DNA from 3 places in the Planococcus sp. APC 3900 genome. Region 1 is predicted to be linked to each of the others. Evidence: riboswitches for the same ligand, from Rfam matches in the RefSeq annotation. Region 1 holds a riboswitch; each other region holds the start of a gene.
What was found. A riboswitch is a leader RNA that binds a small molecule or an ion and turns the genes downstream of it on or off. The one in region 1 is predicted to bind lysine.
Positions count from the first base shown of each region.

Region 2: it holds a riboswitch for lysine, as region 1 does, so the genes downstream of both, QMA04_RS09000 (aspartate kinase) here and dapA (4-hydroxy-tetrahydrodipicolinate synthase) in region 1, are expected to answer to the same signal.
Region 3: it holds a riboswitch for lysine, as region 1 does, so the genes downstream of both, QMA04_RS14715 (Na+/H+ antiporter NhaC family protein) here and dapA (4-hydroxy-tetrahydrodipicolinate synthase) in region 1, are expected to answer to the same signal.

Region 1 covers NZ_JASDCT010000001.1:420,906-424,098, reverse strand. The annotation lists gene ypfJ (KPN_02809 family neutral zinc metallopeptidase) at 1-348, opposite strand, end outside; gene QMA04_RS02115 (class I SAM-dependent methyltransferase) at 406-1,017, opposite strand; lysine riboswitch at 1,124-1,302, shown strand; gene dapA (4-hydroxy-tetrahydrodipicolinate synthase) at 1,430-2,320, shown strand; gene QMA04_RS02105 (STAS domain-containing protein) at 2,367-3,193, opposite strand, start outside.
Region 2 covers NZ_JASDCT010000003.1:432,759-435,951, reverse strand. The annotation lists gene uvrC (excinuclease ABC subunit UvrC) at 1-1,284, shown strand, start outside; lysine riboswitch at 1,322-1,497, shown strand; gene QMA04_RS09000 (aspartate kinase) at 1,638-2,876, shown strand.
Region 3 covers NZ_JASDCT010000007.1:149,050-152,242, forward strand. The annotation lists gene QMA04_RS14710 (bifunctional metallophosphatase/5'-nucleotidase) at 1-836, shown strand, start outside; lysine riboswitch at 908-1,090, shown strand; gene QMA04_RS14715 (Na+/H+ antiporter NhaC family protein) at 1,199-2,773, shown strand; gene QMA04_RS14720 (sodium-dependent transporter) at 2,970-3,193, shown strand, end outside.

The DNA.
Region 1 (3,193 bases):
CGTCCCGCAAGCGGATTCAACACTTCCGGTATACAGCACCAATGTCGGTTCCACATATTCCATGCCTTCCTCGGCAAAAACTTCTGTCCAAACTTCTTCGGTATCCGCGAGGACAACTGAAACGAATTCAGCCAATTCCTCTTCTTCCTGTGTTGCTTCATAAGGCTGATTTGACGTTGTTCCACCTGAGCCTCCCAATTGGTCCAGGATGACACCCGGATCGCCACCTAAAAACGCTACAAGCAGCACAATCAGAATACCGCCGATTCCGCCGCCTGCCACCATTGCACCGCCTTTGCCTCTTCGGTCTTCTACGTTTCTACTGGCTTTTCTGCCTTTCCACTCCATAGGACTCCCTCGTTTCAAAATGCTTTTTGTTTACCCATACCCGTTGCAACGCCTGTTCTAATCCATTTCAGGCAAACGGTAAATTAAAAAACGTTCCCGTGAATCCTTATGAAAACCTGGCAGCTGAATTTCCTGTGCTAATTCAAAAACGGTGCGTGTTTCCAGGTGATCGCTGTAATCCTGTGAAGCAAAAAACAAAATTACCTCAATGGTTCGTGGATTTGTTTCGGCAGACCGCAGGATTTTATTGATAAATGCAATGAATAATTGGACCGAAAACGGATTAAAGAAATAAAATACAGTGTCCCGTGCCGTTATTGGGTACTCCTGTGCAAGGCAATTATAAAATGCCACCTTCTGCTCAGCATTTTTATGCTTTTTCACATACTGTTTTTTATTTTCAAGGGCCTCTTCATAAAATACGGGATTCATTTCGATTCCAGCGGTTTCTGCACCGAATACATGGTGAGCATAAAAATTCAACCGCCCTTTGCCACAGCCCACATCCACCAGACGGCCACCGGGAGACAGGCTGTAGTTTTCGAACAACCTGTCCAGCAATTTGTAAGGAGTCGGCTCATAGCGGTTGTGGTGAAGGGAATCCGTAAAGCCCCGCTGATTTCCACCGGTTTCGATATTCAACCGGCGGTCGTATTCCTGCTCTTCCATCCCAAATCACTCCTTCGGCATAAAATTTTACTCTGATGACCTTGCAATTAATAGTGAAATTTGTTATAGTACAGCTAATTCAATATTTCTTGCTCCAGCTTTTATGGAGTAGGATAGAGGCGCAAAAACCATCAGTACGCAAAACGAGGAGTATGGGCTCCGTTGACGTTTGCCGAAAGGGGGATTTGCCGAAGTGGCGGAAATCTCATATTTCCGTGCGCTGGGTCTGCATTCAATAAATGCAGGACTGTCATATAGGGAACTATATGGAGGGCTATCTGATGCACAGGAACGATTGGTAAACATTGTTTCTACTGCAGCAACGAGTCCCTCGTTGCTGCTTTTTTGTTTATTCCTGACTAGGCCCCTCACCTCTAAGCTACGACAAAAATTAGAAAAGGGTGTGTTCTTTATGAATTTTGGCCAAGTAATTACAGCAATGGTGACGCCATTCGATCAACATGGAGACATTGATTTTCCGGCAACACAACAATTGATAGAGCATTTGATAGCAAACGGTTCAGACGGCCTGGTCGTCGCAGGGACAACCGGAGAATCTCCGACTTTAACGGCAGAGGAAAAAGTTGAATTGTTCCAGTTTACCGTCCATACAGTAGCCGGACGGATTCCAGTCATTGCAGGAACAGGTTCCAATAATACACGCGCTTCCATCTCCTTGACAAAACAAGCAGAAGAAACGGGCGTTGATGGCATCATGCTGGTCACACCATACTATAACAAACCTTCACAGGAAGGCATGTTCCAGCATTTCCAGGCGATTGCCGCGTCTACAAGCCTGCCGGTCATGCTCTACAATATTCCAGGACGCAGCGTGGTCAATCTATCTCCGGAAACGATCATTCGCCTGTCCAAGATCGACAATATCGTTTCTGTTAAAGAAGCGAGTGGAGACTTGGACGCAGCTGCAGAAATCATCGAAAAAACAGCGGATACATTTTCTGTTTACAGTGGAGACGATAGCTTAACAATTCCAATGCTGTCAATCGGCGGCACCGGCATTGTCTCAGTTTCCGCGCATATCATCGGCAACGATATGCAGGACATGATTACCAGCTTTAAAACAGGAGATGTAAAGACCGCGGCGGCTATCCACCGCAGATTATTGCCGACAATGAAAGCATTGTTCGCTGCGCCAAACCCGTCTCCGGTCAAAGCGGCACTTACGCTGACTGGTGTTCAAGTCGGCGGCGTGCGCTTGCCGATGATTCCATTGACCGAAGAAGAAACCATCACCTTGCGTAAGGCATTGCCTGACGTCCATTCCGAAGCCGTCACTAACTGATACAAGATAAAAAACGCTGAAGCCCAGAGCTTCAGCGTTTTTTTCATCAATTGACTTTCATTTGTTCCAAAACCCGCTTCAAGCTGCCGCCGACCTCCAGCACTTTCAAGTCAACTCCGATCTCAGTTAACGTTGTAGCGATTTCGGGACGGATTCCGGTTAAAATCGAGCGGACACCAACCAATTTCAACGACTGGATGATTTTGATGATTTGTTCAGCTACCATCGCATCCACGCGCACCACTCCTGATAAATCCACAATCAGCACGCTGATTTTCAACTGATTCGCGGCCAACAGTGTTTTCTCCAGAATATAACGGGCGCGGTCAATTTCAATATTCCCCACTAAAGGCAACACTGCGATGTGGTCACTGACCGGCACGACGGGGGCTGAAAGCTCCAGAAATTCCTTCCTGGCTGATTTCAGTTTCCGCTGGTACGATGCTGTATAGGCCTGTGTATATGAGTATGCGGCATGGTCCAACAAGGAATGGAAAAATTCCATGACATCAAAGAGAAGCTGCAGCTCCATCTTTTTGTGGACCGCTTCTGTCTTGATGACGGTTCCGATATGTTTGCGGTAAAGAGACGTTTCCGCCAACGCATCTTCCAGCGATCTTCCGGTTTCAAGAAAGAAGTTTCCCGTCTCTTCTCCCCACTCTTGAATATCTGCATAGACCTTTCGAACGTCGCAGCTATTGCTGATCGACTCTCCGATCAGTTCCACAAAATGGATCCGGGTCTTAGTGACAGTTTCGATAAAGGCTTTGTTCGTTTCAAGCTGTGCTGCCGGAACATTTTTCACCACTTCTTCATGGACCAATTGAGCAATTAATTCCTTATCCTCGCTTACCCGTCCACCCAACAATCGAA
Region 2 (3,193 bases), on a different contig from region 1:
TGCGTCAAGCCAGTAGAAAAAGAAACCTATCAGGAAATGATCGACGGCATCAGCAAATTTCTAAATGGCGGTTTTCGTGAAGTCAAACAGGAATTGGTCGAGAAAATGTCTGAAGCGGCAGAAAATCTGGAATTTGAGCGGGCCAAGGAATACCGTGACCAAATTTCGATGATTGAAACCGTTATGGAAAAACAGAAAATGGCGATGAATGATTTCACCAATCGCGATGTATTTGCTTATGCGGTCGATAAAGGCTGGATGTGTGTGCAGGTCTTTTTTGTGCGCCAAGGCAAATTGATTGAACGGGATGTTTCGCTTTTCCCGCTTTACCGGGACCCGGAAGAAGAATTTTTGACTTATCTTGGCCAGTTTTACGAAAAACCGAACCATGTTAAGCCCAATGAAATTCTGCTTCCGGAAGCGGACGATCCGGATATGCTGAAAGAATGGCTCGGAGTCCGGGTGCTCGTTCCGCAGCGCGGCAAGAAAAAAGATTTGGTGGCGTTGGCGAAGAAAAATGCCGAGATTGCCATTAAAGAGAAATTTCAGCTATTGGAGCGCCAGGAAGAACGGACAGTCGGTGCATGCGTAGATTTAGGTGAAGCAATGAACATTGAAACGCCTTTGCGCATCGAAGCGTTCGACAACTCGCATATTCAAGGTGCCGATGCGGTGTCTGCAATGATTACGTTCATTGACGGCAAGCCTTCTAAAAAAGATTACCGGAAATACAAAACGCGAAACGCTTCCAAGCCCGATGATTATGCAGCGATGCGTGAAGTGATCCGCCGGCGCTATTCACGGGTCTTGAAAGATGGATTGCCTTTGCCGGATTTGATTGTCATTGATGGCGGCAAGGGACAAATGGAATCAGCCCGTGAAATTCTGGAAGATGAACTCGGCTTGTCGATTCCGATTGCCGGTTTGGCAAAAGACGCCAAGCACCAAACGTCCCAATTGCTCTATGGTTCACCTCCTGAAGTGGTTCCGTTGAAACGGACCAGCGAAGCATTTTACTTGATGCAGCGCATTCAAGATGAAGTCCACCGTTTCGTTATCACGTTCCACCGGCAGCTGCGCGGCAAGAATTCGATCCAGTCCGCTTTGGATGGCCTTGAAGGAGTTGGCCCGAAACGCAAACAGCAATTGCTGAAGCATTTCGGTTCCGTCAAAAAAATAAAAGAAGCTTCTATAGAAGATATTCAACAAGCGGGAATCCCGTTAGCTTTGGCGACATCCATCAATCAGCATTTTGCTGAGGAGACATTGCCAAGCGATTCATAACATGTTATCGTAAGACCATAATTGAATCACTTGGAAAAGTGATGATAGAGGCGCGAACGTCAATAGTAAGCATTTGGAGATTTGCAGAATCCGTGAAGAATGTTGAAAGGGGCGGTCGCCGAAGTGTGCGTATTTACTGCTGTTTCGCATGCTGGTTCTGCATTTAAGAAGTGCAGAGCTGTCAGAGTCAATCTCTGGAGGGCTATCTCACATGGACGTTTTTCGTACATGATAAAAGAGGTAGTTTGCCGCGGTTGCGGTGAGCTGCCTCTTTTTGTGTCTTTGCCCGGGAGTTATGCTGTTTCCTGGCTAGGCATGTTGAGGGCCACATACTAAATGTGGGAGTGGATGGAATGGAAACGATCGTCATGAAATTTGGAGGCACGTCTGTTGCTACACCTGAGAAAATCATTGGAGTGGCAGAAAGAGCCATTCGAGAAAAAGAAAAAGGAAAACGCGTAGTCATTGTGGTTTCGGCAATGGGCAAGACAACAGATACGCTGCTTGGGTTAGCAGGGGAAATCTCAGCTGAGCCGCCGAAACGGGAAATGGATATGCTATTGGCTACAGGCGAGCAGATTACCATCTCGTTACTGGCTATGGCCTTTAAGAAGCTTGGCCATGAAGCGCTATCGTTTACGGGGTGGCAAGCCGGAATTGAAACAGAGTCTGTTCCGCGAAATGCCCGGATTGAACAAATTCACACGGAACGGCTTGAACGCGTGCTTGACAATGGTTATTTATGTGTAGTGGCTGGATTCCAAGGGGTAGATAAAATCGGTAACATCACCACCCTTGGCCGGGGAGGTTCCGATACGACCGCAGTCGCACTTGCGGCAGCGCTCGGAGCTGAAAAATGCGAAATCTATACCGATGTCGACGGTGTCTACACTTCCGATCCACGTTTTGTAACAGGTGCACGGAAGCTGGAACAGATTTCATATGACGAAATGCTCGAACTCGCTAATCTGGGAGCAGGTGTGCTACACCCGCGTGCAGTTGAATTCGCAAAAAACAATCGCGTACCATTATCGGTCAGAGCAAGTTATTCAGACGAGCCTGGCACAATCATACAAGAGGTGATCACTGTGGAAAAAAACTTAATCGTCAGAGGTGTAGCGTTCGAACCTGGGGTAGCGCGTGTAACTGTCATTTACAAAAAACCGTTTAACGGATCGCTGGCAAATATTTTTACCAAGTTGGCAGAAAATCAGATCGACGTTGATATTATTGTTCAAAGCATCAGTGATGAATTTCCTCCTTCGGTATCGTTTTCCATCAGCCAGGAAAGCTTGGAAGAAACACGCCGCGTGTTGACTGAAGCTCAAAGTGAAATTGGCTTTCTTTCCATGAATGTGGAAATCGGCCTATCGAAAGTCTCCATTGTCGGGTCAGGCATGGTATCAAATCCAGGGGTGGCTGCACGGATGTTTGATATTTTGAGAAGTCAAGACATCCCAGTGAAGATGGTCAGCACATCTGAGATCAAAATTTCAGTGGTAGTGCCGGAAACGGATATGAAGAAATCAGCAAATGCTTTGCACGAGGCCTATGGACTTTCAGAACTTCAGGTGTATCAAGACATATCTTGAATTAAAAACGGTGTACGTGAAAATATTCACAAAATGTTCAAATTCTCAATAGCAATGCTGCGATAATCCCGACAACAGTGGAATACAGCAGAAACAGCTGAAAAAGCGATTCTCAATTAGAGAATCGCTTTTTCGCATAAATCTAATAAAACGGTTACATTCACATAGGTTTTCCCCCTTATGCGGCGTGAAGTCCCCCTTTTTAATGTAATAACTATCTGTTTAAAAGGGATTCGTTGCCTTGACGCTCTCAGAGGGGGGGAGTACAATAAATATGTCATATTCTTGTATCATGATGGTGTTGCGGCTTCAGGTGC
Region 3 (3,193 bases), on a different contig from region 1:
AAGTGGATCTAATCGTCTGCCTGTCTCATCTTGGTGTTAAGGAAGATGAATTATTAGCCGAGCTTTGTCCACAGATCCACCTTATTTTAGGTGCTCATACCCATCATATTTTTCATGACGGGAAGTGGCAAGGAAATACGCTGATGGGGGCTGCTGGTAAGTTTGGTTTTTATATCGGCCATGTCACTGTAGAGGAGCAGTTTGAGAAATCTTCTGCACAACTGATCGAGACTTCCCAACTAAGAAAAGTGGAGGAAGGATTTGATGAATTCCTGGTCGAGCAGGGAAAACTGCAATTGGGGGAACTGGTCTTCCACAGCACGAAAAGCTTAAAAGCAGAGTGGTTTAAAGACTCCGAGATGGGTCTATTATTCGGACAGGCATTGATCGAATTTACGGAAGCAGACTGTGCGCTTTTTAATGCTGGAATTTTTATGCAAGATATGCCGAAAGGTGCTCTGACTCGCTATGATTTCCATAAAATGCTGCCACATCCGATCAATCCGTGTCTTGTCGAACTGAGTGGAGCGGAGTTGAAAGAAATCTACCTGCAATCGCTGAATGCGGAATGGCCACAGCTTGAATTAAAAGGAATGGGATTCCGTGGTGTGGTTTTTGGGAAGATGCTTCATATGAATATGGAGATAACTGATCACCATTTTTATATCAATGGACAGCTGGCGATGCATGACCAAATCTATAAACTGGTGACGTTGGATATGTTGACATTCGGTTATTTTTTCCCGAGTTTAAAGAGAGCGCCTAAAACGTATTTCATGCCTGAGTTCCTGCGGGATGTTTTCAGTCAGTATTTTCACAGCAAAGCCCTTAAGTAGAAGGAATGTTCAGACTAAAAAGGCATTTGATTTTGTCAGTATTTTGGGCTATGCTAACAAAGAAATATATATTGGTGGGTAGAGGCTGCAGAGCTGATCAGTAGGATGTGCGAGTTTGACCGCGTTGACCGCATCTGAAAGGAAGTTTTGCCGAAATCGATTTTCTGGGGTCTCCGGAAATTGGATTGGGATCATTCTGAACAAGAATGATACTGTCATTTAGGCGGAAGCGTAAATGGAGGGCTACAGGGTTGTTTGATGTGTATCGCACAGACGAATTGTAGAAGGCTGACTGATCCAACTGGAGAGGTCGGCCTTTTTTGTCTCATTTTTCACCCATCAAAAAATAAGGAGGAGTTTTCATGGAGAATACGATTTTTTCGATTTTGCCGCCGATTATTGCAATCGTTATGGTGTTATTGACACGCCGTGTCCTGTTGTCACTGGGGACAGGTATTGTCGCGGCAGCCGTAATTTTGACTTGGTTTGCACCAATTGATGCTTTACAGGAGCTTGTCAAATCATTTACGATCATTTTTTGGGACGAAGGCTTTAACGCTTATAATGTCTTTATCATTCTTTTTCTTTTATTGCTTGGCATCATCACCGCGTTCGTCAGCTTATCCGGCGGCAGCCATGCCTTTGCTGAGTGGGCTTCGACACGCATCAAGTCAAGAAGAGGCGCAAAAGTCCTTACAGTGGTTTTAGGCATCGTCATCTTTATCGATGATTATTTCAATGCTTTGGCTGTCGGACAGGTTGCACGCCCAATCACCGACCGCTACAAAGTTTCACGTGCGAAACTTGCCTATTTCATCGATTCGACTGCAGCGCCAGTTTGTGTAATCTCGCCAGTTTCAAGTTGGGGAGCTGCAATCATAGGGATTGTTGCTACGATCTTGGCTGGCCAGACTTTTGTGGAATATTCCGCTTTAGAAGCCTTCCTGTGGATGGCACCGATGAATTTCTATGTAGTTGCTTCGTTGGCGATTGTTTTCTTTGTAGCTATCCGGGATGTGGATTTCGGGGAAATGAAGAAACACGAAGTGCTGGCAATTACAAAGGGACAGCTTTTTGACCCTAAGAAAACCATACCGGGTGAAATGAAAGAAGAGTTCCCTTCGCATTCTTATGGACATGTAAGAGACCTATTGCTTCCAATTCTATTGTTGATTGTCGGTACTGTAGGCGCGATGATCTGGACGGGTTATCAGAATGCTGGACATGTTTTCGATATTTGGTTGATTTTTGAAAATACCGATGTTCCCGCTTCCCTGTTAGCAGGCGGAATTTTGGGTGCATTGACGTCGATCATTCTATATGTTCTGCAGATGAAAAAGAACGAAACAGCTACTGTTGGATGGATTGGAAAAGGCATCTGGGCTGGCCTTAAATCAATGATAGGAGCCGTACTCATTTTAGTCTTTGCCTGGTCTTTGACTTCTTTGATCGGTTCTCTTGAAACTGGCGCTTATCTAGCGGGTGTGGTTTCTGATGGCAATATTCCAACTTCAATTCTGCCAGTCTTATTATTTGTTCTCGCAGGAATCATGGCTTTCTCAACAGGAACTTCATGGGGTTCATTCGGCATCCTGTTGCCGATTGCTGGAACCATTATGATTGAAGCGGAACCTTCGCTGCTGCTGCCGGCGCTATCCGCAGTCTTGGCGGGAGCTGTGTTTGGAGATCATTGTTCACCTATTTCCGATACGACGATTTTGTCTTCAACTGGAGCGGGGAGCAATCACATGGACCATGTCTTAACGCAGATACCGTATGCATTAACAGCTGCAGTCATTGCTGCAATAGGGTATATTGTCATAGGTTTGACCGGTTCTTTGCTGCTGTCATTAGGAACAGTGGCTTTGGTGCTGGCAGTGTTATTCATTGTCTGGTCACGACGGACAACTATTATTGAAAAACAACAAAATGCTTAAGTAAAAGAAGGCAGAGAAGCTTATTCTCTGCCTTTTTACTTTTGCTGCAATAGTTTTTTTAGAAAATATTTTGATTTCATCTTTACATTAAAGGAGCCTCTCGGTATACTATTTCTAGATTAACTAATAATCTGAAAATAATCAAAATTCCTATTTTTATGTAAATAAAATGGGAGAAAACAAAGGGGGAAGAGAGATGGAACGTTCGCAATGGGGTACACGTGCCGGCTTTATCATGGCTGCCGTCGGCTCTGCAGTAGGTCTTGGGAACATATGGCGTTTTCCGTATGTTGCGTATGAAAATGGCGGGGGTGCATTTTTCATACCGTATCTATTTGCATTGTTGACTGCAGGGATACCGATTCTTATACTTGAATTTACCATTGGCCATAAGTATCGCGGGTCAGCACCGTTGTCATT